One region of the Nonomuraea sp. 10N515B genome, then DNA from elsewhere that is predicted to be linked to it. Evidence: riboswitches for the same ligand, from Rfam matches in the RefSeq annotation. Region 1 holds a riboswitch; each other region holds the start of a gene.

What was found. Region 1 has a riboswitch for cyclic di-AMP ahead of ACTWQA_RS39580 (glycoside hydrolase family 25 protein). Riboswitches for the same ligand answer to the same signal wherever they lie in the genome.
Region 2: linked by a shared signal. The riboswitch ahead of ACTWQA_RS18240 (C40 family peptidase) and the one ahead of ACTWQA_RS39580 (glycoside hydrolase family 25 protein) in region 1 are both predicted to bind cyclic di-AMP.
Region 3: linked by a shared signal. The riboswitch ahead of ACTWQA_RS28680 (coiled-coil domain-containing protein) and the one ahead of ACTWQA_RS39580 (glycoside hydrolase family 25 protein) in region 1 are both predicted to bind cyclic di-AMP.
Region 4: linked by a shared signal. The riboswitch ahead of ACTWQA_RS02660 (glycoside hydrolase family 25 protein) and the one ahead of ACTWQA_RS39580 (glycoside hydrolase family 25 protein) in region 1 are both predicted to bind cyclic di-AMP.

The regions. Positions count from the first base shown of each region.
Region 1 covers NZ_JBQQBQ010000038.1:50,551-57,920, reverse strand. The annotation lists gene ACTWQA_RS39595 (ArsR/SmtB family transcription factor) at 1-84, shown strand, start outside; gene ACTWQA_RS39590 (cation diffusion facilitator family transporter) at 286-1,197, shown strand; gene ACTWQA_RS39585 (CHAP domain-containing protein) at 1,277-1,945, opposite strand; cyclic di-AMP (ydaO/yuaA leader) riboswitch at 1,959-2,103, opposite strand; cyclic di-AMP (ydaO/yuaA leader) riboswitch at 2,540-2,658, shown strand; gene ACTWQA_RS39580 (glycoside hydrolase family 25 protein) at 2,670-3,455, shown strand; gene ACTWQA_RS39575 (zinc-binding dehydrogenase) at 3,525-4,559, opposite strand; gene ACTWQA_RS39570 (ArsR/SmtB family transcription factor) at 4,706-4,993, shown strand; gene ACTWQA_RS39565 (VOC family protein) at 4,990-5,376, shown strand; gene ACTWQA_RS39560 (GNAT family N-acetyltransferase) at 5,394-6,017, shown strand; gene ACTWQA_RS39555 (DoxX family protein) at 5,991-6,338, opposite strand; gene ACTWQA_RS39550 (class I SAM-dependent methyltransferase) at 6,433-7,131, opposite strand; gene ACTWQA_RS39545 (SDR family NAD(P)-dependent oxidoreductase) at 7,217-7,370, shown strand, end outside.
Region 2 covers NZ_JBQQBQ010000011.1:25,599-32,968, forward strand. The annotation lists gene ACTWQA_RS18215 (carbohydrate ABC transporter permease) at 1-502, shown strand, start outside; gene ACTWQA_RS18220 (carbohydrate ABC transporter permease) at 499-1,416, shown strand; gene ACTWQA_RS18225 (glycosyltransferase family 4 protein) at 1,413-2,498, opposite strand; gene ACTWQA_RS18230 (M48 family metallopeptidase) at 2,495-3,913, opposite strand; gene ACTWQA_RS18235 (hypothetical protein) at 3,927-4,739, opposite strand; gene ACTWQA_RS18240 (C40 family peptidase) at 5,029-5,538, opposite strand; cyclic di-AMP (ydaO/yuaA leader) riboswitch at 5,612-5,768, opposite strand; gene ACTWQA_RS18245 (class I SAM-dependent methyltransferase) at 6,055-6,807, opposite strand; gene ACTWQA_RS18250 (LysR family transcriptional regulator) at 6,879-7,370, shown strand, end outside.
Region 3 covers NZ_JBQQBQ010000021.1:10,032-17,401, forward strand. The annotation lists gene ACTWQA_RS28665 (TetR/AcrR family transcriptional regulator) at 1-223, shown strand, start outside; gene ACTWQA_RS28670 (VOC family protein) at 213-1,154, shown strand; gene ACTWQA_RS28675 (DinB family protein) at 1,176-1,676, opposite strand; gene ACTWQA_RS28680 (coiled-coil domain-containing protein) at 1,713-2,702, opposite strand; cyclic di-AMP (ydaO/yuaA leader) riboswitch at 2,709-2,845, opposite strand; gene galT (galactose-1-phosphate uridylyltransferase) at 2,914-3,987, opposite strand; gene ACTWQA_RS28690 (DeoR/GlpR family DNA-binding transcription regulator) at 3,984-4,763, opposite strand; gene ACTWQA_RS28695 (50S ribosomal protein bL37) at 4,911-4,988, shown strand; gene ACTWQA_RS28700 (TrpB-like pyridoxal phosphate-dependent enzyme) at 5,025-6,335, opposite strand; gene ACTWQA_RS28705 (uridine kinase) at 6,441-7,094, opposite strand; gene ACTWQA_RS28710 (hypothetical protein) at 7,167-7,370, shown strand, end outside.
Region 4 covers NZ_JBQQBQ010000002.1:52,463-59,832, reverse strand. The annotation lists gene ACTWQA_RS02675 (NAD-dependent epimerase/dehydratase family protein) at 1-41, opposite strand, end outside; gene ACTWQA_RS02670 (Gfo/Idh/MocA family protein) at 113-1,000, opposite strand; gene ACTWQA_RS02665 (hypothetical protein) at 1,239-2,903, shown strand; gene ACTWQA_RS02660 (glycoside hydrolase family 25 protein) at 2,969-3,697, opposite strand; cyclic di-AMP (ydaO/yuaA leader) riboswitch at 3,712-3,847, opposite strand; gene ACTWQA_RS02655 (response regulator transcription factor) at 4,006-4,365, opposite strand; gene ACTWQA_RS02650 (aldo/keto reductase) at 4,611-5,621, shown strand; gene ACTWQA_RS02645 (hypothetical protein) at 5,651-6,226, opposite strand; gene ACTWQA_RS02640 (RtcB family protein) at 6,477-7,370, shown strand, end outside.

The sequences.
Region 1 (7,370 bases):
CGGATGCTGCTGGATCTGGCGGTGGCGCACACCGAGCACACGCAGGCCATCCATCCTGAACGCGACGGGCGCAAGCAGGGCTGAGCTCGCATGCGGCTCGGCGGCGGCCGACAGCCCGTCGTGTTGACAGGCCCGTGACAGATGTCGCTATCGTTCATATGTGAACAGCCATTCAGGAGTTGAGAGCGCAGGCCGGCCCGCCCGCCACCGGCCCGACGACGTGCGGCTCGACCTGTCCGGCAGCGTTCGCATGCATCCAGGCTCTCGAGACGGCGAGGTCACCGGATGAGCGCCGGGCACGGACACGGACATGGACATGGCCACGCCGGCGGCCGCCACCGCTGGCGGCTCGCCGTCTCCTTCGTGCTCATCGGCCTGTTCTTCATCGTCGAGCTCGCCTTCGGGCTGCTGTCGGGATCGCTGTCCCTGCTGTCGGACGCCGGGCACATGGCGGCCGACGTGGTCACCCTCGGCGCCGCGTTGGTCGCCACCCGCATCGCCACCCGGCCCGACACCACCGGCCGGCGCAGCTACGGCTCCTACCGGGCGGAGGTGTTCGCCTCGTTGCTGGCCGTGGCCATGATGCTCGGCGTCGCCGTCTACGTCGTCATCGAGGCCATCAGCCGCATCGGCCGCACGGCCGAGGTGTCCTCCGGGCCGATGCTCGTCGTCGGCGCGATCGGCCTGATCGTCAACGTCGTGGCCCTGCTCCTCCTGCGGTCGGGCGCCGCCGAGAGCCTCAACGTGAAGGGCGCCTACCTGGAGGTCGTGGCCGACACCGCCGGCTCGGTCGGCGTCATCGTCGCCGGCTGGCTCGTCGCCACCACCGGCCAGCCTGTCTGGGACACCCTCGTCGCCCTGGCCATCGGCGCGTTCGTCGCCGTCCGCGCCGTCTCCCTCGGCCGCCAGGTCTTCGCCGTGCTGGGTCAGCACGTGCCGGAGGGCGTCGACGCCACCGCGGTCGCGACCGACCTGTCCGCCATCGACGGCGTATGCGACGTCCACGACCTCCACCTGTGGACGCTCACCTCCGGCATGAACGTCGCCACCGCCCACCTGGTCACCAGCGACCCGAACGACAACCATGCCGTCCTGGACCGGGCCCGCGACGTGCTGCTGCGCCGCCATCACATCGCCCACGCCACCCTGCAGGTCGAGCCGACCGATCATCAAGGATGCGACGAACTGGGCTGGTGAGTGGTTAAGGGCGCAAAAAACGGGTGGTGCAGGAGTCTTTCCTGCACCACCCGTTACTTTCTGGCGACCTGCCTTGGGGTCAGGCCTTGTACTCGGGGTAGCCGTAGCCCACGACGTGGGCCTTGGGCCGGATGCGCTGCTCGACCTTGCCGTTGCCGGTGTTGCCCTCGATCGCGGTGATCGTGCCGTCGCCGTTGTCCTTCTTCACCATGCCGACGTGGTCGATGCCGTCGGTGCCCTGGCCGTTCCAGTCGTAGAAGACCACGGCGCCGGGCTTGGCCTCGGTGCCCCAGTGCTTGTTGGCCTGGAACCACTTGGCGTAGCTGACGGTGTAGGCGTCCCAGCCCATCGTGGGGCGGGCGCCGGCCTGCTCGCCGACCCAGGAGATGAACATGGCGCACCAGGGGGCGTTGGCGTAGGCCTGCAGGCTGCCGCCGTCGCGGGCGACGGTCTCGGCTGCCCGCGGGGAGGACATGTACCAGCTGTGGAACGGGGTGCCGCCGCCGGCGGCGTTCTCCGTCACGCCGATCTGCGACTCGGCGATCTTCAGTACGGTGTCCGCGCTCACCTGGCCGGCACCCTTCTGCGGGATGGCCTGGGAGGCGGGAAGGTTGGACCGCGCGGGTTGCGTGGACTGCTGGTCGGCGGCGAAGGCCGGGGATCCGGCGACGACCGTCGCGGTCATCCCGGCGGCGACCAGGGAGAGGCTTGCGGACGTCAGGGCACGAGCGAAGACGTTCTTGGCCATGGGTGAAAAATGCTCCTAGCTTCCATGCCGCCTACCGGGTTAGCTGACGGGTTCGGGCGTGGAAGTGCCCTACGGGGCGCTCGTGTCGAGCGCGCCGATTCACCCCAGACAAAGTGGGTCCCCGGTTCCGCAGATCGCGAATTCGGCGGCCGCGTCATGGTCACGGACTCGAATGCCCATGCCGATGAGACGCGGTCTCGGCAATACGGAGGACGTTACGCGGCACTGCCAGGCGTACGCCCTGATTCCTAAAGGTAAGCGAACGGCATAGAGAGATGCAAACCAGGATAGGGAGCAGGCAACAGAATGCCCTACGAGATAGGCGATCGGGGCGAAATTCTTTACCTACTCCGGGCCGTTGACGGGGTTTGCCGAAGGCGCCCGGCAACGGCGACCTCTGCCCGGCCATGAACCGTCATAGCGAGCGCTTCGTGCCTGGTCATGGCCTCACGGGAATGCGTTGGGCCCCGCTTGCGCTATCTGTGGATAGATATATACCTTTTGCGTAATCGCGGTATACGTTGTGGCGAGCTGTCGTCACCGTCGTTGCCGTTTTGTTGACCGGACCGCGCGTCCCGAGGGGATCCCTGGGATGGCGTTCGGCCGCCGAATCCGCGCCTCGCGGAGCCGGGGATCCCTATCTTTCTGCGCGCGTAGGGCACTTCCACGCCCGAACCCGTCAGCTAGCCCGGTAGGCGGTATGGAAGCAAGGAGTCAATACCCCATGCCCAAGCCCCGGCTTGCCGCAGTCGTCCATTCCCTCAAGTCCCTCAAGAACCGTCTCGACCTTCCCACCAAGACGCTCAGCCTCGCCGTCGGTGGCGCGATCCTGGCCGCAACCGCCGCCCTCACCGGTGTGGTCGGCACAGCCATCGCCTCATCCCCTGAGCACAGTCCGGTGCACGAGGCTCAGCCCGCGTCCCGATCCCTGGCCTTCGGCCTGGACATCTCCAACCACGAGCCGCTGTACGACTGGAGCGCGAGCTCGGCCCAGTTCGGCATCATCAAGGCCACCGAGGGCACGAGCTTCCGTGACGCCTCGTTCGCCAGGCACTGGCGCGAGCTCGACAAGAAGCAGATCGTGCGCGGGGCCTACCACTACGGCCACCCCGGCAACGACCCCATCGCCGAGGCGGAGCACTTCCTGTCCGTGGTGAACTCTCAGCCCGCCAAGCAGGGCGACCTGCTGGTCCTGGACCTGGAGACCACCGACGGCGAGTCCGCCGGCGAGGTCAACGCCTGGGCGAAGGCGTGGTTGTCGCACGTCAAGGCCAAGACCGGGGTCACCCCGATGTTCTACAGCGGCTGGAACTTCGCCGACACCTACGGCAAGGGCCTGGCCGAGTATCCGCTGTGGGTCGCCCACTACAGCAAGCCCAAGGGCGCGCTCACCCCGCCCGCCGACTGGAAGTCGTGGACCATCCACCAGTACACCGACGTCCCGGTCGACGAGAACGTCTCCGCGCTGACCCCCGAGGAGCTGCGTGACCTGGGCCGCCCCGCCGTCTGACACCCTCCCCTCGGCCCCTGGTCGAGGACGCCGGGGGTGGCGTCTCACCGTTCGCCACCCCCAAGGTCCTCAGGGACGGATGAGGACCTTCAGCGCCTCGCGGGCGGCCATCGCCCGATAACCGTCCGGCACGTCCTCCAGGCCGACCGTGCGGTCGAAGACACGGCCGGGCTCGATCGTCCCGTCGAGCACCTCGGGAAGCAACTCCTCGATGTACGCGCGAGCCGGCGCCACCCCGCCGGTCAGGGTGAGGTTGCGCAGGAACTCGGCAAATCCCATCGGCACCTGCTCATACTGCGGCACACCGACCCGGCTCACCGCTCCGCCGTCGCGGGCCACGGCGAAAGCCGTCACGATCGCCTCTTTGGTGCCGACACACTCCAGCACCGCGTGGGTGCCGTCGCCTCCGGTCAGCTCACGTACCCGGTCGACGCCCTCCTCGCCCCGCTCGGCGACGACGTCGGTGGCGCCGAACTCTCGCCCCAGAGCGGTGCGGCCCTTGTGCCGGCCCATGAGCATGATGCGCTCGGCGCCGAGCCGCTTGGCCGCGAGCACCGCGCACAGCCCGACCGCGCCGTCGCCGATCACCGTCACCGAGGTGTGCGGCCCGACGCCGGCCGTCACCGCGCAGTGGTGGCCGGTGGGGAGCACGTCCGACAGGGCGAGCAGGGACGGCAGCAGCGGGGAATCCTCGCCGACGGGCAGCTTGACCAGGGTGCCTTCGGCCTGCGGCACGCGTACCGCCTCACCCTGGCCGCCGTCCACGCCGTCCGCCGCCCAGAAGCCGCCGTGCCGGCATGACGTCTGCAGACCCTCGCGGCAGAAGTCGCAGGTGTTGTCCGACCACACGAACGGCGCCACCACCACGTCGCCGGTCTTCAGCCGGGACACCTCCGCGCCGACGTCCTCCACCACGCCGAGGAACTCGTGGCCGATGCGTTCGCCCAGCTCGGTGGCGGGCCTCGCCCCGTACGGCCACAGGTCGCTGCCGCAGATGCATGAGCGCAGCACGCGCACCACGGCGTCCGTGGGGTGCTGGATCTCCGGGTCGGGGACGTCCTCCACGCGCACGTCACGGGCACCATAGATCAAGGTTGCTCGCATGTGGGCCTCCCCCGTCGTGATTCTCCCGTCGTCACAGGTACCCGGGGTCGGCCGAGATCGCGTGATCGGCGCGTCTGCTCCAGGTCCGTTGTCGTTAAAGACGCCCGCATTGACATGCAAGTCGCTACTTGCCTATCGTGGGGTCCGTGGGCGACGTGTTCAAGGCCTTGGTCGACTCCACCCGGCGCAAGATCCTCGACGAGCTGACCGAGAAGGACGGGCAGACCTTGTTCGAAATCTGTACGCGCCTGGCGATGAAATATCAGCTCGGCTCCTCGCGGCAGGCGATCTCCCAGCACCTGGACGTTTTGGAAGCCGCCGGCCTGGTGGAGACGCGCCGCGAAGGCCGCTACAAATTCCACTTCATCAATACGGCGCCGCTCGAGCCCATTGTCGACCGGTGGCTCAGGCGCGCCCCGAAGGAGTCACCATGAAGATCCACCTGTCCAGTGTGTTCGTGGACGATCAAGAACAGGCCATGCGCTTCTACACCGACGTGCTGGGCTTCACGGTCAAGCACGACGTCCCGCTGGGTGAGGACCGCTGGCTGACCGTCGTGTCACCGGACGACGTGGACGGCACCGAACTCGTCCTCGAGCCCTCCAGCCACCCCGCCGTGCCGCCCTTCAAGGAGGCACTGGTGGCGGACGGCATCCCGATGACCTCGTTCGCGGTGTCGGACGTGCATAAGGAGTACGAGCGTCTAAAGGGCCTCGGCGTGCGCTTCACGCAGGAGCCGACGGTCATGGGACCGGTCACCACGGCCGTCTTCGACGACACCTGCGGCAACCTCATCCAGATCGCCGCCCAGGGTTGAGCGGAAGAATGCGTCCTATGTCTCAGGCGACCCTGCGAACCGACCGCATCACGCTTGTTCCGCTGTCCGACGAGCACCTTGAGCACGAGATCGAACTCGACGCCGACCCCGAGGTCATGCGTTACCTCGGCAATGGCCGTGCCCGTAGCCGTGAGGAGGTTGAGGTGCTCCATCGCGGGCGGCTCGCGGTCGCGGGCCGCGTGGCGGGGCTCGGCTTCTGGGCCGGTTTCGTCGACGGGCAGTTCGTCGGCTGGTGGATCCTGGAGCCGCCCACGCGCATCAACCAGGGCCCGGTCGAAGGACAGGCCGAACTCGGGTATCGGCTCCTGCGTCGCCACTGGCGCCAGGGACTGGCCAGCGAGGGAGCTCGCGAGCTGATGCGCCATGGGTTCGAAGACCTTCGGCTCACCCGTGTCTTCGCCGAAACCATGGCGGTCAACACCGCCTCCCGCGCGACGATGTCGGCCATCGGCATGCGGCACACCCGTACCTTCCACATGGACTGGGAAGATCCGCTCCCGGGCAGCCATCTTGGCGAAGTCGAGTATGCGATCAGCCGGGAGCAATGGCTCGCCTACAAGGCGGCCGACGAGGCATGCCTCCGCCCGGCGGACTCAGCGGCACGTCAGGTTGACGGCTAGGGCGGCCACCGCCAGGGAGAAGTAGAGGGTCCACGGAGCGAAGTGGTGGTCGCCGGCCCGTAGGTGCACGGTGAACGCGCCGAGGAAATACAGGACGAGGCCGCTGGCGGCAAGCGTGCCCAGGACCGGTACGGCGATCCCGGCCAGCAGCCCCAGCGCCCCGGTGCCCAGCAGCATCCCCAAGGGCCGCATCCAGGACCGGGGCACGCCCAACTTGTCCGCCTGGCTCTTGGGGTAGTCGTGGCCGATCACGTTGGCGATGGCTGCCATGCCGTTGAGGGTCGCGGCGAGGAGCGTGATCGTGAGATAGACGGCGAACATCGAGGTTCCCTTTCCGTGAGAACGATCGGCTGGTCGATCACCTCACGGACGGTGCGGCTACCCACGGAGTGACAGGTCTTCCCTGTGATCTGTGTTACAACGCGACGCCGGTCAGCTTCTCCGGGTCATCGAGGACGGGCGCCGTCACCGCGACCACCGCGTAACGTTCGTCGCCGATCTCCTTGCCCCACAACGCCGGGTCGGCGAGCACATCGATGCGCACGTCCGCGAGGTCCGCGACGGTCAGGCGCACCGCCGTCACCAGATCGCCCGCACGCACCCCGCCGTCCCACGGCATGCCCGCCTCTGATCCCGCGTCCCGCCGCGAGCCCTCGCTATTCTCGCCGGGCGTGCTCCAGCGTCCCTCCACGAGGACCAGCCGTCCGCCGGGCCGCAGCAGCGCCGCCCAGCGGGTCAGCGCGGCCTCCGGATCGGGGATGGTCCACAGCAGGTGCCGGGCCAGCACCACGTCGAAGCGCCGCTCCCCCACGGGTGGCCGGGCGGCATCCCCGACCAGCACGATCGCGTCCGTGCCCGCCAGCTTCGCCCGCGCCCGGGCCACCATCCGGGGCGCCAGGTCCACGCCCACGACCCGATGCCCGCGCTCGGCCAGCAGCAACGACAGCGACCCGGTGCCGCACCCTAGGTCCACGACATCGAGCCGGCCCTCGGGCAACCAGGCGGCAAGCCGATCGGCCCAGGCGGCTCTGACTCTGGGGTCGCGCAACCCGTGGTCCGCCTCCTCGTCGAAGGAGTCGGCGGCGGCGTCCCAGTGTGCGGCGATGTCATGCATGGCGCCCATCGTGGCACCCACCACCGACATTTCGCGGAGGCCTAGACCTGGTGCACTGGTCAGACCAGTCGCTAGGGTGCCTGTCATGGGATATGACGCGCTGTTCCGCCTGGACGGGCGGCGAGCCGTGGTGATCGGGGCAGGGAGCGGGATCGGCAGGGAGGCGGCCCAAGCCATGGCCGCCCACGGGGCGTCCGTGGTGTGTGCCGACCGGGACCTGGCCGCGGCGGAGGAGACCG
Region 2 (7,370 bases), on a different contig from region 1:
CTTCATCGCGCAGCTGGTCTACTCCTCCGACTACGGCGTGCTGAACGCGGTGACCGGGCTGAGCGTGGACTGGCTCGGCGACAGCTCGATCAACATCTGGGTCGTCGTGGTCGCGGCCGCGTGGCGGCACGTCGGCTACGTCATGATCATCTATCTGGCGGGGCTGAAGGCGGTCGATCCGGCACTGAAGGAGGCGGCGGCCATCGACGGGGCCAACGAGCGGCAGGCGTTCTTCCGCGTGGTGTTCCCGACGCTGCGGCCGATCAACGTGATCGTGCTGGTGATCACGGTGATCGAGGCGCTGCGGGCGTTCGACATCGTCTACGCCATCAACAAGGGCAGGAACGGGCTCGAACTGCTGTCCGTGCTGGTCACCGAGAACATCGTGGGCGAGGCCAGCAGGATCGGGTTCGGCTCGGCGATCGCCGTGGTGCTGCTGGTGATCTCGCTGGGGTTCATCGTCACGTACCTGTCGCAGCTGTTCAAGGGGGAGGAGCGATGACGCTCACCGCACCGGCCGCCGCTCCCCCGGCCGAGTCGCAGCGGTCGCCGTCACGGCGGCCGGTCCGGCCGTTGCGGATCCTGCTGCACGCGTTCCTGGTGCTGGTGGCGCTGGGGTGGCTGCTGCCGCTCGTCTTGGCGGTGTACGCGTCGCTGCGTCCGTACGAGGAGACCGCCCGGCTCGGCTACTTCTCACTGCCCGAGCACCTCACGCTCGACTACTACGGACAGGCGTGGAGCCAGGCCGAGCTGCCCCGCTACTACCTCAACACGTTGATCATCGTGATCCCCGGCGTGCTGATCACGTTGTTCATGGCGTCGTTCACGGCGTTCGCGATCGCACGGCTGCGCATCCCCGGCCGCAAGACGCTGCTGATCGTGTTCACCGCCGGAAACCTGCTGCCGCCGCAGGTCCTCATCACCCCGCTCTACACCCTCTACACGCTCATCCCGCTGCCCGCGTGGCTGTCGGACTCGCAGTCGCTCTACGACTCCTACCTCGGGCTGATCCTCATCCACGTGGCCTTCCAGTTCGGCTTCTGCGTCTTCGTCATGGCCAACTTCATGCGCACGATCCCCGAGGAGATCAGCGAGGCGGCGCTGGTGGACGGGGCCGGGGTGTGGAAACGCTACTGGCGGCTGACGTTGCCGCTGTGCCGGCCGGTGCTGGCGGCGCTGTCCACGCTGCAGTTCACCTGGATGTACAACGACTTCCTGTGGGCGCTGGTGCTGATGTCGTCGGGCGACAAGCTGCCCGTCACCTCGGCGCTGAACAACCTGCGCGGCCAGTTCTTCACCGACTACAACCTGCTGGCCGCCGGGTCGATGCTGGTGGCGCTGCCGACGCTGATCGTGTTCCAGATGTTGCACAAGCAGTTCGTGGCCGGGCTCACGCTCGGCTCCACCAAAGGTTAGAGGAGGCTCTGGAAGCGGGCCGCGACGTGGTCCCACGACCAATCGCCGGCGATCCAGTCGCGGCCGCCCGCGCCCATCTTGCGGGCCTTGTCCGGGTCACTCAGCAGCTCGACGATCGCCTGCGCGATCTCCTCCGGGTCCGTGCCGTCCACCACGAGCCCGGTCTCGCCGTGCTTGACCGCGTCGGGGGCGCCGCCCGACGCGCCGGCTACCACCGGCAGGCCGGTGGCCGACGCCTCCAGGAACACGATCCCGAGCCCTTCCACGTCCACCCCGCCCCACCGGGTACGGCAGGGCATCGCGAACACGTCGGCGGCCGCGTAATAGCCGGGCAGGCTCGCGGCCGGCACCGTACCGGTGAACCTGATCGACTCGTCCCCGGCCGCCAGCCGCTCCAGCGTGCGCCGGTAGGGTCCGCCGCCCACCAGCAGCAGGACGGCGTCGGGCACCGCCCGCAGCACCCGGGGCCAGGCCCTGATGAGCTGGTCCTGGCCCTTGCGTGGCACCAGCCGGGACACGCATGCCACGACCGGCCTGCCCTGCAGGCCCAGCTCGGCCTTGGGCGTGCCGGGGTGGAACAGGCCGGCGTCGACGCCCGGCGCGAGCCGTACGAGCTTGGCCGGCGGGATGGCCGCGACGAGCCGCCGCCGCGTGTACTCCCCCAGATACGTGACCACGTCGGCGTGCTCGCCGATCCTGCGCAGCACGGCGCGGAAGCCAGGTGCGCTCGCCCACGACGCCTCGTGGCCGTGGGTGAGCATCACCACGCGCCGCGCGCCCGCCCTGCGCACGTGCGGCGCGAGCAGGCCGAGCGGCGCCGCCGCCCCGAACACGACGGTGCCCGCCTCGTGCTCGGCCACCAGCCGGGCCGCGCGGCGTGCCACGGCCGGGGTCGGCAGCATGAGCCGTGTCGGATGCCGCACCACCCGGAACGGCTGCCGCCGGTCGAACTCGGCGCAGCCCGGCCAGGCGGGTGCGTAGACGGCCACTCCCGGTGTGCGCAGCGCGAGCCCGTGCACGAACGACTGGATGCCGCCCGGCCTGGGCGGGAAGTCGTTCGTGACGATGACCACATGGGTCACGGCACCGGGATGCCGTTCAGCTTCGCCCATGCGCGGGCCATGGCGATGCGCTCGGGGCTGGTGGGATGGGAGGCATAGAGCACATATTCCACCGCATCCGGCGACAAGTCGGAAATATTGGTTACTGCCAGACGTTTCTGCATTTTTATGAATGTGGCGGGATCTCTGGTGAGGTCGAGGGCGTGGACGTCGGCCCGGGCCTCGACGCGGCGGCTGACCAGGTTCTCCGCCGGTCCCAGGAGCAGTGAGCCCAGGGTCATCAGGCCCAGCACCGCGCCCACCGCGCGAGGGTCGGCGATCGAGGTGACGCCGGTGCGGCGGCGTACCGGATCGAACACCAGGAACAGCAGCACGGCGCCCAGCCCGGCGCCCAGGCCGCCGATGAGCGTACCGGTGAGCACGTCGTTGTCCTTGGCGTGGCCCAGCTCGTGCGCCACGACCAGCTCCACCTCCGGCTGCGGGGCCTTGAGCAGCGTGTCGTAGACGACGATGCGGCGCGTGGCGCCGAAGCCGGACACGTAGGCGTTGAGCGCCGTCGTCCGGCGCGAGGCGTCGGCCACCAGCACGTCCTTAACCGGCACGCCGTCGCGTTCGGCCATGGCCAGCAGGTTCGTGCGCAGCGGGCCCTGCGGCATGGACCTGAAGTCGTTGAACAGCGGCTCGAACAGCACCGGATACACGAACGACGCCACCACTGTCAGCGCGAACGCCCCGACGGCCGCCGGGATCCACCAGCGCCGCACCTTGCGGGCCAAGGCCACGAGCACGACCAGCATCAGGCAGAGGATGGCCGTCTGCACGCCCATGTTCTTGAGCCGGTCGCCGGCCCAGGACGCCCAGTCCTGGGTGGACAGGCCGAAGGCGCGCAGCAGCGTCTCGAACCACATCCCGAGCGGCCAGCGGATCAGCTCGGTGAGCGCGGTGATGACGACGACGCCCAGGATCACCCGCAGCCACCAGGGGCCCCTCAGCCAGCCCACGGCCTTCGCGCCGATCGGGGTGGCCACCAGGAGGCCCGCGATGATGATCGACAGGGCCAGTGACAGGTAGCTCGGGAGGGTGGTGGCCGCGTCGAACGCCTGCGCTCTGGCGATCTGGGCGGCGGTGAAGTCGCGGGCCGGGTCGGGCGGGCCCCCGGCCAGCACCCGCCAGGGGGTGGCGAAGGCGGCCACGGCCAGGATCACCACCCCCAGCGCCACGGCCGCGACCGCCGCCTCTCGCCGCAACCGCCTCCCGTCCGCATCCGGAGCCCCGCCCTTGCCGGCACGCCGATCGCCGCCCACGGCCCGGCCGCCGTCGCCGCCGCCACCCGGGCTCCGAGCGTCGCCGACGGCGGTGGGATCGCCGGTCGAGACCTCGGTTCGGGGCTTCCTCGTCCCTGGTCCTGCGTCGTCCGTGTCGTGCCGTTCGCTCATCGGCCTCCCCCTCTTACGTGAGCTGCTCCCGGACGTACACGCGCCACCGTGCCGTCAGCGTCGCCACGGACAGCCCCAGCGAGGAGAGCGCCCGATCGACGCCGGACGCCTGGGCATCACGGTAGAACCTCACCAGGGTCTCCTCACCGAACCGGTCGGCGAGGAAGCGACACGCCAGCCACGCCTCCTGGTACGCCCGTGCGAGCCGCACGGGATCCCGGCCATCCGCCGCGAACGCCGCAGGCCCGGGCAATTCGCTCGGCACTCGCCCGGCCCGCACCTCGTCGGCCAGCTCGGCGGCGGCCGTCCGCACGGGCAGCCCCGCGTCCCGGTAGCCCACGTAGTCGGCGAACCCCTCGTAGAGCCAGACGGGCAGGTCGCCGGTGCCCGCCACGACGTGGGTGAGCTCGTGCGCGAGCACCACGTCCTTCCCCGTGGAGTTGAGCCTGGCGAAGACCTCCGGGACGACGATCACCCGGCCGCCGTCGGCCACCGCGGCCAGCCCGTCGACCCGCTCGACCCCGGCCAGCCCTGCCGCCTCGCGGGCGGACCCAGGCACGACGACGAGCGGCCGCACAGGCCTGCCGAGGACGTCCAACACCCGGCGTCCCGCCGTGTCAGCCCGCCGCGCCAGCTCGTCGAGCGTGCCGGGCGGGGTGTGGTGGCCGACGACGAGGGAACGCCCTGCGCGGGCCAGGACGACGCCGTCGCGCCACAGATCACGTGCTTCCGGGGGAAGAAGGGGGGACTCGGGGACCGGGGCGCTGGCGGGGGCGAGGAGCAGGAGTCCGGCCACCACGGCTCGTCGACTCACCTGCTCGGACACGATGTCCGATCGTAGCCGGGCCGGATCATAGCCGGGCCCGACCGTCACCGGGCCCGACCGTCACCGGGCCGATCGTCGCCGGGCCCCGATGTGCCACGGCAGGCGGCCCACATCGCGTCGTAACGGCGGCCCGCTTGTGAAGGGATCAGACACCGTCTCCCTGGAGGGCCATCAGCCCCGTACGGCGGGTGGGGGACGGTGGCTCGCCGTACAAGAAAGAGGGTGTGCATGAAGAACAAAAAGCGGGTGTGCATGGAGAAAGGGCCCCGATGGGATCGGAGCCCTTTCCTCACAAGCCGGGACGGACAGCGCCGACGAAAGACGCCTTGCGCCAGCTGCTCAGCTTGTCGATACGCACCCGCTCGCCTGTCCGCGGGGAGTGGAGCATCTTGCCGTTGCCGACGTAGATGCCCACGTGACCGAGCCCTCTGAAGAACATCAGGTCGCCTGGCTGGAGATTCTTCCAGGAGACCTTCTTCCTGATGCCGGCGAACTGGCTGGCCGCCACGCGGGGGATCTTCACACCGGCCTTCTTCCAGGCGTACTGGGTCAGGCCGGAGCAGTCGAACGAACCAGGGCCCGTGGCACCGTACCGGTAAGGGTCACCGATCTGGTCCTTGGCCACGGCGACGGCCTTGAGGGCCTTCGCCTCCTGCCGGGCGATCCTGAGAGCCTTGGCCGACGTCGCGGAGCTAACCGCCGTATTGGCCTTGGTCGTGGAGGCACCGGCTGAATCGCTGGTCGTCGCCGCCTGCGCCGTCGGGGCATGGAGGATCAGACCTCCGGCCGTCACGGTCATGGTGAGCGCTACGCCACTCAGGGCAATGCGGGACAGACGGGGGTTCTGCGGGGAGGTAGACAGGATTTCTCCTTGGGTCTTCCACGAACGCCTACCGGGTTAGCTGACGGATTCGGGCCTGGAAGTCGCCCTACAGCGCGATACGCGCCGATTCACCCCTGATCCCGGGAAGGGATCGATGGTTCCCCGGCTCCGTGCTCCTGGCTGCACGGACTCGGCAGGTCGCCGTCCGGTGTCGTGTTCGACAAGGGGACGTACGGCGGCGACCGGCGGATCTCTATCTGGCTCACATCGGGGGACCGATGCGGATTCGCGGCGACATGGCTTGTCGCTGCGACGCCAGAAGCTACGCCGAAACGTCAAGGATCGGCAAAGCGCCAGTCAGGTTGTAAAGATCCAACAACTGGTTCTGTCAGGTCCGAAACCCCTGTTGGAACGCCAGGTTCAGTTATGGAAATGTGACCCTTCTCACAAACTGCGGCACACTGTCGTGTAAGGTCCCAATTGTCACTTTCGTCACATGCTTCGCGCCGTCATCCTGAAGCCGGTGGGCGGGAGCGTTCCCGCGGCAATACGGTCCCGTTCGATGCGCCATAGCTCGTTGAGGACGTCGGTGCTGCCATTCGTCACCTTTCCGCCGATATATCGCGACAAGTACGGTTCTTGCCGCATGCTCGTGACCTGGAACCGTTCGGCAAGGGCGGCGAGCATGACGTCCGCGGGGGCGTGATCCCCATGCGCCTCGCGCCATCGCTCGAGCGGGTCACGTCCGGGACCGCCGGGCTCGCGGGTGACATCCGCCACTCCCGCGGCGGCAAGCAACGATCCGGCATCGTAGAACCAGGTGGCTGCGGCCCGGTCGGCCCAATCCCACCCGAACTCGTCCACCACCAGCAGCCCGCCCGGCCGGAGCAGCGACCGCACGCGGTCCAGCGCCGCCTGGAGCGGATGCACGTGGTGCAGCGAGAGCGACATGACGACCGCATCGAACAACGATCCACCGTCGTAGTGGCGCGCGAGCGCCGGGTCGTTGTCGGCCGAGTCGGGATAGGTCACGACATCGGCCTGCACCGCCGGCACCCCGGCCGCCCGCGCCGCTCCGACGGCCTCCGGCGAGATGTCGATCGCGGTGACCAAGTGACCGCGCCGCATCAACTCGGAGGCCAGCGCGCCCCGCCCGCAGCCGACGTCGAGGATCCGCTGCGGCTGCCGGGAAAGCACCTGACTCAGCCACGCGTACTGGTGGTTGTCCACCGTTTCTGTCTCCATGCGACCGAGCATGACCGCTCGCAGCCATGCACACCACTGCAGGTTCGGCATGGAAGCCATAAGCTCTATGCATGCTTGATGTGTGGTCGCTGAAGGTGCTGGTGGAGGTGGGGAGGCTGGGATCGTTCTCGGCGGCGGCCGAGGAGCTGTCGATGACGCAGCCCGCCGTGTCCCGGCAGATCGCCACGCTGGAGCGGCACACCCGCGTTCGGCTGTTCGAACGGCTGCCGCGTGGCGTCCGGCCGACGGACGCCGGGCGGGCGGCACTGGAGCAGGCCGATGAGGTGCTGCGGGGGTTGAGGCTGTTCGAAACGCGGATGCGGGCCTTCGCGACGGCGGAGGCGGGGCGGGTCCGGGTGTCGGCCTTCCCGAGCGCCGCGACCAGCTACCTTCCCGACCGGTTCCGTTCGTTCGCGGCCAGGCACCCGGACGTGGAGCTCTCCCTCACGGTCCGCTCCGGCGAACACGACCGGTGCGCCGCCGTCCTGGACGGTGAGACCGACATCGCCCTCCTGACCTCCTGGGACATGAGCGGCCCTTCGGGAACCGCGGGCATGCCCGGG
Region 3 (7,370 bases), on a different contig from region 1:
GACGATCGTGTTCGGGTTCTTCGCCGTCGAGCCGCTGCTTCCGGCCGAGGTCACGCTCAGCCTGGAGGAGAAGGCCGGCGTCCTGGCCGACACGTTGCGCAGGACGTTCGAGCCGGAGCGGCTGCCCGACTGCGCGCCGGCGGCCGAGCGGGTCATCGAGATCTTCGAAGGGCTCTCCCGTGACTTCCGTGACGCGGCTTATGGAGGCGGCGATGGGACATGACATCCGTGGGCTGCACCACGTGGGACACGTGGTGCATGACATGGGACAGGCGCTCGAGCGATACCGGCGGATGGGGTTCGCGCTGCCGGGGCCCGCGTACCCGGTGGTGGGCGAGCCGCCCGAGCCGGTCGGGGTGGGCAATACACACGCGTACCTCACCGGCGGCTTCCTCGAGCTGGTCACCGTCGCCGGGGCGGGGCGGGTTCCCGGCGACGCGCGGCTGATCCCGCTGCGGGCGCCCGCGGAGCGGCTGCCCGCGCTCAAGGAGGCCGTCCGCGGCACGGCGGCCAACCTGGAAGCGTGCCTGCGGCGCTTCGAGGGTGTGCACATCCTGATGTTCGACGCACTCGGCATCGACGGCGCCGCCGCCCGGCTGACGGCCGGCGGCGTCGGGCACGGTGGGGTGCAGGCGGCCCAGCGGCCGGTCGAGACGGCGGACGGGGTGCGGATGGAGCCCGTCCGGTGGCTGGAGATCGACGGCTCCGAGCCGGGGCTCGTGCCGGAGGGACGGGTCGGGCTGGCGGAGAACGCCTCCGCGCATGAGGCCGCCGACCATCCCAATGGCGCGGTCGAGCTGGTCGAATGCGTGTTGTGCGTGGCCGACGACGAGCTGGACGAGGCCGAGCGGCGCTATGAGCGTTATGTGGGACGTACGGCATCGCGGGACGGGCTCGTGCGGACCTTCGCGCTCGGCGGCGACGGTGCTCACATCACGCTGGTCGGCGCGTCCCGGCTGGACGCGCTGTTGCCGGGCGAGGGTGCGGTGGCGCTGCCCGGGTTCGCGGCGTACGCGGTGGCGGTGCGGGACGTCGCGGCCACCGGGCGGTTCCTGGGCGAGGCCGGGATGACGGTCGGTGAGACCGCCGCAGGCGAGATCTTCGTGCCCGCCCGCGAGGCGCTCGGCACCGCGATCGTCTTCCGTCAGCGGTGACGGCGAAGCGGCAGGGGACCGTTATTCGCCGGTAACGCCGTCGATACGCTCGCGTAGAAGATCGGCGTGACCGTTGTGGCGGGCGTACTCCTCGATCATGTGGACGAGGATCCAGCGGTGCGTGCAGTCCCGGCCGTTGCGGTCGCCGACGGCGTCCAGCGGCGTGGCGGCCGAGATGGCGCGGGCGCGCTCGATCTCGTCCTGCCACGTGGCGAACGCCTCCTCGGCCGAGGCGGTGTCGACGTCGTTGAAGTCGGCGTCGTTGTCGCGGTCCTTGTCCCACAGCTTGGGGATGTCCTCGCCGTTCAGCACGCGGCGGAACCAGGAGCGTTCGACGTGCGCCATGTGCCTGACCAGGCCGAGGAGAGACAGGGTCGAGGGCGGGGCCGAGCGCAGGCGCAACTGCTCGTCCGACAGGCCCGCGCATTTGACGGCGAGGGTGGCGCGGTGCCATTCGAGCCAGTTGTTGAGCACCGTCAGCTCGTCGCCGGTGAGGGGCGGTGGGGTACGGGAGTCGATCACGAGCCCTGACCTTACCTTCGGCCTGGTGTGCGGCTTTCAGTGCATGGAGATGTGCACGTGGTCGAAGTGGTTCTCGGTGATGCTGCCGCGGTCCGACATTCCGCTCCAGCCCGAGCTGTGGTTGATGCGCTGCTTCCAGATCACGTACTTGATGCCGAGCTTGTCCATGTTCTTGATCGCCCACTCCGCGATCCGGTCGCCCAGCGCGAGGTTCGCGGCCGACGGCATCGAGCCTCCGGTGCTCATCATGAAGTCGCAGGCGCGTCCGAGCGGGTGCTCGCCGCTGGAGCCCGAGCGGAAGCACCCCACCGTGTACGGCAGCGAGAAGTTCTTGCCCACCTGCTCGCGCATGAGCCGGGTGCGCGGAGTGATGTTGTCGGAGCCGGAGGGAAGTTCGGGGGCCCAGCTGCCGTCGGATTTGCGGCCGGTGCCAAACGGCACGAGGTCCTGGAGCTTCTTCTTGATGTCCTCGATGACGTCCTCGGCCTCGTCGCGCTGCTTGTCCACCTCGGCCGCGTCCCCGCGGATCTCGGCCGCCAGCGCGGCGGCGTCCTTGGCGGCCTTCTCCTTGTCGTCACGGGCCTTGGCCACGCCCTGCACGAACGCCTGCTGTTCGACGGTCAGCTGGTTGAGCACGGCCGCGCTGCCGCCGCTCGCGGGCAGCATGAAACCCGGCACCGGGGGGTTCCCGTTCTGGTAGCGAAGCCGGGCGATCTCGGCGACCCGCTGCTCGGCCGCGGTCAGCGTCTGCTCCGCGGTGGCCAGGCGCTCATTGGCCGTTTTGGCGGCCTGCTGGGCCTTGGCCAGCTCGACGCGCTTGAGGTTGTACTGCTCGATGAGCTTGTCGATCTTGCTGTTGAGCTGCTTGAGCTGGGCGCGGAGCTCGGACTCCGTCGGTTTGGGTGCCGCCGACGCCGCGGTCGCCGGGAAGAAGGCAACGGCGGCGGCGGTGATGAGGCTGATGGCAAGACTCGCGAGGGACGGCGAAGGGAGCGGAGCTCCCGAGCGAATCAGGGCAGCCGCCACGTAGATGTTTCCTCTCCCTCTGCCGGCCGGGTTAGCTGACGGGTTCGGGCATGGGAGATCCCTACCACCGAAGTGGATTCACCCCACGTGCGATGGGTCCCCGGCTCCCGGGCAACTCGCCCGGGATTAGGCGGGCACCGGCCGTTACGGCCGGTGCTTATCGGGATATTAGTGGTAGATCACGAGTCATGCGACCTTAAGTAGAAATCTATTAGTGATCTACTCGTGATCGAAGCATGCGTGCGGCCTCCTCCGGCAGCACGTCGTTGACGAAGGCCCCCATCGCCGACTCCGACCCCGCCAGATACTTCAGCTTCTCCGGCGCCCGCCTGATGGTGAACAGCTCCAGGTGCAGGTAAGCCAGCTCACGGCCCTGTCGTACCGGCGCCTGGTGCCAGGCCGCGATGTACGGCATCACGACCCCGAACAGCCCGTCGAACGCCTTCAGCACCGACGTGTACAGCGGCGCGAACGCGGCACGCTCCGCCTCTGTCAGCGCCGCCAGGTCGGGCACCTGCCGGTGCGGGTAGAGGTGCACCTCGAACGGCCAGCGCGCGGCGGCGGGCACGAAAGCCGTCCACAGCTCGTTGGCCGCCACCACCCGCGTGCCGGCGGCGCGCTCGGCGGCCAGCACGTCGGCGAACAGGTTTCCCTTGTAGCGAGCGGCGGCGCCCAGCTGCAGCTTGGTCCGCGGGGTGACGTACGGATAGGCGTAGATCTGGCCGTGCGGGTGCGCGAGCGTGATGCCGATCTCCGAGCCCCGGTTCTCGAAGCAGAAGACCTGCTCCACGCCCTCGATGGCGGACAGTTCGGCCGTGCGGTCGGCCCATGCCTCCATGACCAGCTCGACCTGGGCGTCGGACAACCGGGAGAAGGACGAGGAGTGCTCGGAGGTGAAGCAGACCACCTCACAGCGGCCCACGGCCGGACGGACCTCACTCAGCCCGCCCACTTCCCCATAAGTCCCGATATTTTCGGAAAAAGAGGGGAAGCGGTTCTCGAACACCACCACGTCGTAGTCGTACGCCGGGATCTCCGTCGAGCGCGTCTCCGACGACGGGCACAGCGGGCACTCGGCCGCCGTGCCGGTCGGCTGGTGCGTCCGCGTCTGCCGGTGCCCCGCGATCGCGATCCACTCCTCGGTCAGCGGGTCGTAGCGCAGCTCAGAGGCCACCGGCCGGGGGTCCAGCGTCCGCCGGTCGATCGCGCTCCTGTCGGCGTCGTCCCGCCGGTCGAAGTAGATCAGCTCTCGGCCGTCGGCCAGGTTGGTGATGGTGCGCTTCAAAGCGAGCCCTCCGCGATGATCAGTTCCCCGGCCGTTTCGGCCAGGTGCGTACGTGCTTCCTCCGGCAGCCCCGCGTCGCTGATGACCACGTCGGCCTCGCTCAGCTCGGCGATGGTGCTGATGCCCACCGTGTTCCACTTAGTGTGGTCGGCCGGGACGACCAGGCGGTTGGCGGCCGCCACCAGCTCCCTGTCGGTCTCGGACTCGAGCAGGTTGGGCGTGGTGAACCCGGCCCGCACGCTCATCCCGTGCACGCCGAGGAAGAGCGTGTCCACGTGCAGGCGGCGGATGGCGGCCACGGCCACCGGGCCCACTAAGGCGTCCGATGGCGTGCGTACGCCGCCGGTCAGCACCACCGTGCGGTCGGCGCGCGGATTGCGGTGGAAAACGTCGGCGACGGGGATGGAGTTCGTGATCACCGTGAGCTCGGGCACACCGATCAGGTGGTGCGCCAGCACCCAGGTGGTGGTGCCCGCGGACAGCGCCACAGCGGTGCCGGGGCGCACCAGTTGTGCCGCGCAGCGCGCGATGGCCTGCTTCTCCTGCTGCTGGCGGGCGGACTTCGCGGTGAAGCCCGGCTCCTCGGTCGATCCCGGGCCGAGGGCGGTCGCGCCGCCGTGCACCTTTTCCAGCAGGCCCCGCTCGGCCAGCACCTCGAGGTCGCGGCGGATGGTCATGTCGGAGACGCCGAGCTCGCGGACGAGGTCGGCCACCCGGACACCGCCGTCGCTGCGTACGCGTTCGAGGATCGCCTGCTGACGCTGCTGTGCGAGCACGCCCCCTCCTTCCAACAGATTCCACCAAATTATGACACGGATAAGTTCGGGGAATGTTAGATCGGGTGGCGTCGCTTGCCCTGGTCGGCGCAGGCGAGAGACGGTGAGGGATCAATGCCGTAGCACCCGATCATCGGAGGCGAGCGTATGGCCAAGCGCGCACGCAAGGGCAAAGCACGCAAGAAGAAGAAGGCTAACCACGGCAAGCGGCCCACCGCACGCTGACCCGGGTGGCCGCCTCTGCCCGGCGGCCACCCGATTTCACCCGGGTAGTTCGGTGAGGGCCTGGTCGATGCGGTCCTGCGGGAGGGTGTAGTCCTCCAGTTGCCCGGCCAGGTGACGATCGTAGGCGGCCAGGTCGAAGTGCCCGTGGCCGCAGAGCGCGGTGAGGATGACCTTCTTCTCGCCGCTTTCCTTGCAGCGCAGCGCCTCGGCGACGGTCTCGGCGAGCGCGTGCGTGGGCTCAGGGGCGGGCACGATGCCCTCCGTCCTGGCGAAACGCACGCCGGCCTCGAAGCATTCGTTCTGGGATCGCGTGACGGCCTCGAACAGGCCCAGCTCGTACATGTGCGACAACAGCGGCGACATGCCGTGATACCGCAGGCCGCCCGCGTGGATCGGGTCAGGCACGAACGAATGCCCCAGTGTGTGCATCTTGAGCAGCGGCGTGAGCCCGGCGGTGTCGCCGAAGTCGTAGGCGTAGACGCCGCGGGTGAAAGACGGGCAGGCGGCGGGCTCGACCGCACGGAACACGGTCGAGATCCGTCCCGCCAGCTTCTCCCGCAGGAACGGGAAGGTCAGGCCGGCGAAGTTGGAGCCGCCTCCCGTGCAGCCGATGACCAGGTCGGGCATCTCGGGGAGCTGCTCGAGCGCCTCCTCGCCGATCACCGTCTGGTGCATGAGCACGTGGTTGAGCACCGAACCGAGCGCGTAGCGGGCGTCGGGGGTCGCCGCGGCCACCTCGACGGCCTCGCTGATGGCGATGCCCAGGCTGCCCGGCGAGTCGGGGTGGTCGGCCAGCACCTTGCTGCCCGCGCCCGTCACGGAGGACGGGCTGGCGTGCACGGTGGCGCCGTACACCTGCATGAGGGAGCGGCGGTACGGCTTCTGGTCGTAGGAGGCGCGGACCATCCAGATCTGGCACTCGATGTCGAACTGGGAACAGGCGAACGCCAGCGCCGATCCCCATTGCCCGGCGCCCGTCTCGGTGGTGAGCAGCCGTACGCCCTCGCGCGCGTTGTAGTAGGCCTGCGGCACGGCCGTGTTCGGCTTGTGCGAGCCCGCGGGCGAGCCGCCCTCGTACTTGTAGTAGATCCTCGCCGGCGTGCCGAGCGCTTTCTCCAGGCGCCGCGCCCGGATCAGCGGCGTCGGCCGCCAGAGCCGGTAGACGTCGAGCACCTCCTGCGGGATCGCGACGAACCGCTCCCCGCTGACCTCCTGCGCGATCAGCTCCATGGGGAAGAGCGGAGTCAGATCGTCCGGCCCGATGGGCTGCCTGGTGCCGGGATGCAGCGGTGGAGGCGGCGGAGCGGGCAGGTCGGGAACGATGTTGTACCAGTTGCTGGGGATCATCGCCCCAGTCTGCGCCGGGAACGCGCGGCATTCCAGCATCCCAGCGCGCCGGGCCGGCGGGCCGGGGGCTACGAGCTGCTGGGCCGTGCTACGAGCCGGGCCGTGCTACGAGCCGCTGGGCCGTGCTCTGTCGCCGAGGACCAGGACGGCGAGCCGATCCGGATGATCGGCCCTCACCACCACGTCCGCCGCCTGCTGCGGGCGGACCTCATGCTCATATCTTTCGTACGCGGGCAGCCGCCACCGCTCCTCCTCAGGCGTCCCCCGCTCCAGAGCCCCCGCCGACAGCCACACGTGCACGCTGACGTCGAACGCGAGCCCCCGTCCCAGCAGCAACGTCCCGTCGACCAGCACCACGCCGCCCTGGGGCAGCTCCTGGTACGGCTCCCGGTACGCCCGGTCCACCCGGCTGTCCCACAGCGCCCGCAGCACCCGCCCCGATCCCCCGGCCTCCAGCGGCTCGAGCACCTCCCTCCGCAGGCCCTTCACGTCGAGCCAGTCCTCGTAGAAGGCGTCGGGATCGGTCCTGCCGTGCTCCAGGCGCAGCGACGCGGGCCGCAGGAAGTCGCCCGCCGACACCCGCAGCACGGGCCGCCCGCGCGACCGGAGCGGCGCCACGAGGTCGTCAGCGAGCGTCTGAGGACGCGTGGCGGGCGCCCCGTCCACGGCCACCCGCACCCATTCCTCCCCCGGCCGCGCGGAGATGAGCTCGGCCAGTTCCTCGATGAGGACGTCACGGGAGATCGGTCGCGCACGCATCGTCCCTAGCTTACGATCGCCGATCTCGCGGCAGCATTGAAGGCGTGCTCCTGATGCGCTGAGGATGTGCGCATGGATGATCAGGAATTGGCGAAGGTCTATCGTGACACGAACTTCCAACCCGCCCCTGGCGAAACCGTGGTGCACAAGGGGGTGGCGAACCTGTGGGCGGGGCCTGAGGCAGTGGGCGGCCGTCTGTGGCTGACCAGCCGGTCGCTCGTGTTCCGTTCGCATGCGGTGAACGCCCAGAGGGGCGTCTGGGCGTGGCCCATCGAG
Region 4 (7,370 bases), on a different contig from region 1:
GGCCGTGCCAGCCGCTCCTCGAGTTCCGCTGTCGTCCGCACACGGTCTCCTCTCATTTACGGTCCAGACCGTAACTGGGACAGAGTCCGCCTGTCAACGGGCTGGGGGTTGCTCAGGCGGTCATCTCGCGTGCGGAGACCAGCACCTCGAGCACGGCCCTCGTGTGCCGCCACGGCACCGGGCTGGGCGCCCCGCCCACCATCGCGAGGAAGGCCTCGATCGTCCCTTCGTACCCGAGCCCCTGAACCGGATCGTCCCCGCCCTCGATCACGATCGTCTCGGTGGTGTCGCGCTTGTGCAGCGTGACGCTGTAGGACTCGGACTCCGAGACGCCGAGGATCTCCACCGTGCCGGTGATGCCGTCATCCCAGCGCAGCGCCATCACCGCGGTGTCCTCCGACCGAAGCGTCGCGTAGTGCCGCCTCGCCCCCGCCGCGCCTGCCAGCCGCACGTCGGGACCGAGCAGCGCCACCAGCAGCTCCACCCCGTGGATCCCCATGGTGACCATCGTCCCGCCGCCCTCGCCAGGCGTGTCCTGCCAGGCGTTGTAGCCGGTCGCCCAGATCCCCACGTCATGCCGTACGGTCGCCCGCACGGCCAGCACCTCGCCCCGATCGACCCGAGTTCCCGCGAAGGCCGGCGCGAACCGCAGCACCGAGCTGGACAGCACGCGGTCGTGGACCGGCAGCCGATCGAGCTGCTCCAGCTGGGCCCGGCTGGCGGCGGCAGGCTTGTTCACGAAGCAGGCCACGCCCGTCTCCAGCACCTTGGCCAGCGCCTGCGGCACCTGAGGGTTGGGCACGGTCAGCACCACCCCGTCGAGCGGGCCGGCCAGCATCTCGGCCAGGCTCCCTGCCACCTTCGCCCGCGGATGCTCATCGGTGAACCGCCGCAGCCGCTCCGGATCCTGCTCCCACACGACGAGCTCGGCATGGCGGGCCAGGGTGCGGGCGTCGGTGTAGGGATGGCTGGTGGCGAGCCCGGCGAGAGCGATGCGCACGGTCTGTTCTCCGTTTCCGGCGACGGCTTCGAGAAACTCAGACATCATGGCAGCTCGGGTCGCCGACACCGGGCCTGCGGGGACACGGCACCGTTTACGGCCAGGGCCATAATCAGCGGCTCTCCCGGCCTGGTCCAGCACAAGGCGACGTCAACTACGGTGGCAATCGTTGTTCGACGAGCGGTCTCCACACCCAGGGGTGGAAGCCCCGTGGTGGATGCGATGTATGGAGGATGCCGTGCGCCCGCTCATCTACGCCGATCGCGCTCCCGCAGCCACGCGATCACCGCGGCGGGCACGGCTCTGGAACGGCGTGATCACGGTGGCGGCCGCGGCCGTGATGGCCTTCGCCGGGTGGCAGAACCGCTGGATCAGCGACGATGGCCTGATCGCTGTGCGGACCGTCCAGCAGCTGCTGTCGGGTCATGGGCCGGTCTTCAACATCGGTGAGCGTGTCGAGGCCAACACCAGCACCGCCTGGACCTATCTGATCGCGCTGATCTCCTGGCTGACCCAGGGGGACGTGGCCTACGTCTCCGTGCTGCTCGGCCTGGTGTGCACGGTCGGCGCCGTGACGTTCGCCGTCGTCGGCGCCATGCTGCTGCACGGCGGCTCGCGCTGGTTCCTGCCGGCCGGAGTGCTGGTCGTCCTCGCTTTGCCGCCGTTCTGGGAGTACGCGACCTCCGGTCTGGAGACCGGGTTGGCTTTTCTGTGGATCAGTGTGTCGTGGTGGCTGCTGGTCCGGGCGGCTTCCGGCGGACCGGTGCGGCCACTGGTGTTCGTCCTCGGTCTGGCGCCTCTGGTCCGGCCGGAGCTGGCCCTCGTCTACCCGATCTTCTTCGGCGCGTTGCTCGTCCTGCGGTGGCCGGGATGGTGGTCCGCCGCCCGCTGGTTCGCGATGTCCCTGGCCCTGCCGGCCGCCTATCAAATCTTCCGGATGGGCTACTACGGGCTTCTCGTGCCCAACACCGCCCTCGCCAAAGAGGCCGGCGAGGCCCGGTGGGCACGTGGTCTCCTCTATGCCGGAGACACCGTGCTGACCTATCAGCTGGTCGGCCCCCTGCTGGCGGTCATCCCGCTGTCCCTGTGGGCGTTCCGCACGCGCCGCGATCTCATCGTGTCGATGGCCCCGCTCCTGGCGGGGATCTTGATGCTGCTTTATGTCCTGCGCGTCGGCGGCGACTTCATGCATGGCCGGATGATGCTGCCGGTGCTGCTGCTTGTCCTGCTCCCCGCCATGGTCCTCCCCCTGCGTGCCCTGACCGCGCTCACGTGCACGGTCGTGACGCTGTGGGCCGTGGTCTGCGCCGTGGCATTCGACGTGCCGTACGAACAAGCCGTCGGGCCGGACGGAATCGCGGACGAGCGCGGCTTTTACGTAGTCCAGACCAAGGACCCGCATCCGGTCACCGCCACGCCCTATGTTCGCGCCAGTCCGAACCCGCTGAACGCCGTGCACGCCACCGGTCTGCATGTGCCGGACACGGTGCCGGTGCCGCTCCGGCCCGACCAGCCCGCACGCCTGGCCGTGGCAGGCAAGGTCCTCGGCACGCTGGGGGCGTCGTTCCCGCTGGACGTCCTCGTCGTGGACCAGCTCGGCTTGGCCAACGCCCTCGGCAGTCACATGGCGCTGGCGTGCGGGCAGCGGGTCGGGCATGAGAAGCCGCTTCCCGCCGCGTACGTCCTCGCCGACTACATGGCCCCAGGCACTCGGCTGCCGGACGAGCGGCTCCAGGCCGAGGTGCAGCGGATCAGGAGTGAGCTGGCCACCGGCCGGTTCCCGGATCTGCTCGACGCCACAAGGGCCCCGCTGACCCCGCGCCGATTCTGGGACAACCTGGTGGGCGCCCCTGCACGCACGGCCTTCCGCTTCTCCACCACGACCGCTCCGTGCCCATCATGAGGGGATGATCCGGCCACGGTCGCGGCCCCGGCACCGGGGTCCGCGACCGACGGGCAGGCCTCCGGCTACTTCCGGCCGAGGGCGCGGAGCTGTTCCTGGCGCAGGGAGGAGACGTTCTGGTCCCACGGGTCGTCGGTGTACTGGTGGATGGCCCACGTCTTCCAGTGCGTCGGCGTGGCGACCGTGCCCTTGGCCTTGCTGTAGTGCGCCACCCACAGCGGGTACTCGCCCAGCCCCTGGCCGTACTGCTCGGCGAAGTTGTAGTTGGCGTAGAACAGCGGCGTGACGCCGGTCTTGGACTTCACCCGTTCCAGCCACGTCTTGGCCCAGGTGTTCACGCGCTCCGCCGACTGACCGTCCGCGGTCTCGAGGTCGAGGACGAGCAGGTCTCCGGCCTTGGCGGGCTGCTTGTCCAGCACGGAGAGGAAGAAGTCGGCCTCGGCGACGGGGTCGTTGGCCGGGTGCCCGAAGTGGTACGCACCGCGGACCATGGGAAGTTTGCCGATCTCCGCCCAGTGACGCGCGAACGAACTGTCGATGAAGTCGGTGCCTTCGGTCGCCTTGACGATGCCGAACTGGACGCCGCTGCCGGCCCAGTCGTAAGTGGATTCGTAGTGGGACATGTCGCGCCCCTCGATGAAGCCGTCCGCCTGTGCGGGACCCGCGAGACCGGCACCCGCCAGGGCGGTGACCAGAGCCAGTGACACGGTTGCCGTGATCTTGCGCAGAGCGCGGGAGGTGCCGGCGGCGGGGTTGTTGATCTTGGGGGCATGGATCGTACGATGCTTGGCCATCGTGAAGGGGGTTCTCCTTGCTTCCATACCGCTTACCGGGTTAGCTGACGGGTTCGGGCGTGGAAGCTGCCCTACGGCATGGCATGCCGATTCACCCCAAGGGATGTGGGTCCCCGGTTCCGCGCAAGGCGGATTCAGCGGTCACAGGTCCGTCCTGTGATGCGTCTGGCGATGGTCGGGTAACGAACCGATAAGTCGGATGTATACCCCAAATACCCTGTCTGGGTACATATCTGACATTCAGGCTACAAACGGATAGATTCCTAGTCAAGGGCTGGAAACGGCGCTCTCCAACGTCCTCCACCTGCCTACAGCCAGCCGCGTTCCCTGGCCACCGCCGCGGCCTCGCTCCTGCTGCGGGTGCCGGTCTTTCCGATCGCCGCCGAAAGGTGGTTGCGCACGGTGCCCTCGGAGAGTCGCAGCAGCTTGGCGACCTCGGCGATGGCGTGGCCGGCGCCGACCGCGACCAGCACTTCCCGCTCGCGCGCCGTCAGCGGGTTGATCCCGTGGATCAACGACTCGGTGGCAAGGACCGGGTCGACGACCCGGATGCCTCGATAGACCTTGCGCACCGCGTCGGCGAGGTCTTCGGGGGGCGCGTCCTTGACGATGAAACCTGAGGCGCCCGCCGCCATGGCACGCGCGAGGTAGCCGGGGCAGCGCCACATCGGGCGAGGTCTCGCGGGCCGCGGCGACGGCCTCGTCGCCGGAGCCGACCTGCGCGACCACGGTGATAGACGCCACACCGGCCGCGGCCGATCGCGTTCGAGGCGGCGGGCAGCTTTGGTGGTGACGACGGCTGCCGCCTGCGGAAGGCTGAACGTATGCGTGTACCCCGCCTTGACCTGGAGCGCACTCCAGATGGCAGCGTGCTCCTCGAACCGTCTACGGCATGTCAGAAGGAGAGCCCGACATGACCCTTCCGTTCCGGCATCTAGGGCGCAGCGGCATCCAGGTGAGTGCGATCGGGTTCGGCGCCTGGGCCATCGGGGGTCCGTTCACGGCCCGCGGCAAGCCCGCGGGATGGGGGGAGGTGGACGACGACGTGTCGGTGGCGGCCGTGCATCGGGCGCTCGACCTCGGGATCACGTTCTTCGACACGGCCGACGTCTACGGCACTGGGCACAGCGAGGAAGTGCTCCGGCGGGCGCTGGCGGGACGGCGCGACGAGGTGGTCATCGCCACCAAGTTCGGCAACACCTTCGACGCCGCGAGCAGGAACGTCACTGGCCACGACGTCTCCCCCGCCTACATCCGGCAGGCGTGCCGGGCGTCGCTGGAACGGCTGGGCACCGATCACATCGACCTTTACCAGTTGCACGTCGGCGACGCTCCCCTGGAGCGGGCGGACGACATGATCGCCACACTCGAGGAACTCGTCGACGACGGGCTGATCCGCGCCTACGGGTGGAGCACCGACGACCCGGAACGGGCGGCGGCGTTCGCCAAGGGCCCCCACTGCGCCGCCGTACAGCACGAGCTCAGCGTCCTGCGCGACGCCCCGGCGATGCTGGCCGTGTGCGACACGCACGACCTCGCCTCGGTCAACCGGGGACCGCTGGCGATGGGGCTGTTGTCCGGCAAGTACGCTCCGCACTCCCGGCTGCCGATGAACGACGTCCGCGGCGACTCGCCAGCGTGGATGACCTTCTTCCGTGATGGCAGCCCTGCACCGGAGTTTCTCGCCATGCTGGAGGCGATCCGCGACATCCTGACCTCCGGCGGCCGCACCCTCGTCCAGGGCGCCCTGGGCTGGCTGCTGGCCCGCGGCGGTCGGACAGTGCCGATCCCCGGCATCAGGACGGCCGCCCAGACCGGGGAGAACGCCGGCGCGCTACGCCACGGGCCGCTGACCGCAGCGGAAATGGCCCAGATCGGCGAGCTGCTGGCGTCGGTCTCCGGCCCTGTGGCACCCGGATCTTAGCCCGGCTCCCTGATCCGTTTCATGAGCTGTCACAGGTTCCTGACGAAGGACTCCATGGCCGCCGTCACACGGGCGAGCACCTCCGCCGAGCCGACCGGGTTTCGCGTCTCCAGGCCGTGGTCGGCGCCCGGGACTTCCAGGTGCTCGACCGGGAGGGCACGGGCCACCTCAGACTTCCAAGCAGTGTCCGCGGTGCCGCCGACGAGCAGGGTGCGCGCCTTTGCGCGGCGCAATGCGCCGGTCACCTGAGGGTGGTGCAGGAGCGGCGTGAGCCAGATCGCCGGCAGGTCGCGGTCGGCCGCGACCGAGGCGGCGAAGCTGGCCAGGGACTTACCCACCAGGAGCACGCGCCGGGCGTCGACCTCCTGTTCGACGTACCGGGTGACCTGGTCGATCACCCACGTGGGATAGTCGTCGGGCGGGAGGTCCGGCGGCTGCTGCCACCAGACTTCCTGGGTGGTCCAGCCGTGTGCGGTCAAGACCGTCTTGGCATAGTGCAGCAGGGGCCGGGCCGGGACGTAGGCACGGCCGGGCAGCAGGAGGGCGACGCGGGCGGGGTCGTTGTCGGTCCTGGTCGGCCAGCCGAACATGGTTTCCGGATGCATACCCTCGAAGCTTAGGCTTCGGCCCACTCGGCCGTGTGCACGTCCGGAGCTCCGATGGCTCGATCGTCACGCCTGCCGCGCGGTAGGTCGCGACGGCCGCCGTCAGCCCGAGCACCCGCGTGCCACGCCGGATGCGGGGCATCAGCTCGACGCCGGTCAGGCGGAAAACACGCTCACCTGGCATCGGCGATGTTCCCCGGCTGGTGTGTGGGTAGGCGGGGCGGGAGGGCGAGACGGCAAGGTGACCGTGATGATGCAACTGGTCGAGGAGCGGCCGTACCGGTGGCGGATCGAGCCCGAGGGCGGCATGCGGGTGCCCGGCGTGGTCTTCGCGACCCGGGAGCTGCTGCCTGACCCGTCGGAGGATCAGGCGCTGGCCCAGGTCGCGGCGGTGGCGACCCTGCCCGGGATCGTGGAGGCCGCCTACGCGATGCCCGACATGCACTGGGGGTACGGGTTCCCGATCGGCGGCGTGGCGGCCACCGACGTGGCCGCGGGCGGGGTGGTCTCGCCGGGCGGGGTGGGGTTCGACATCTCCTGCGGCGTCCGGCTGCTGCTCGCCGACCTGCACGTGGACGACCTGCGGCCACGCCTGGACAAGCTGATGGACGCCCTCGACGTGTCGGTTCCGCGCGGCATGAGCAAGGGCGCGGTGTGGCGGCTGCACAGCCAGGCCGAGCTGGAGAACATCCTGGCCGGCGGCGCCCGGTACGCTGTCGAGCGCGGCCACGGCGAGCCCGGCGACCTGGAGCGCTGCGAGGACCGGGGCGCGGTGGCCGACGCCGATCCGGCCGGAGTCGGCCACCGGGCGCGGGAGCGCGGGCTGCAGCAGGTCGGCAGCCTCGGCTCGGGCAACCATTTCCTGGAGGTCGAGGCCGTCACCGACGTCTACGACGAGGAGGTCGCCGAGGCGTACGGGCTGTGGCAGGGCCGGGTGTGCGTGATGATCCACACGGGGTCGCGCGGGCTGGGCCACCAGATCTGCACCGACGCCGTGAAGACCATGCAGGCGGCGATGACCAGGTACGGCATCCGCGTGCCTGACCGGCAGCTGGCGTGCGCGCCGGTCGAGTCGCACGAGGGACGGGCCTACCTCGCGGCAATGGCGGCGGCCGCCAATTACGGCCGGGCCAACCGGCAACTG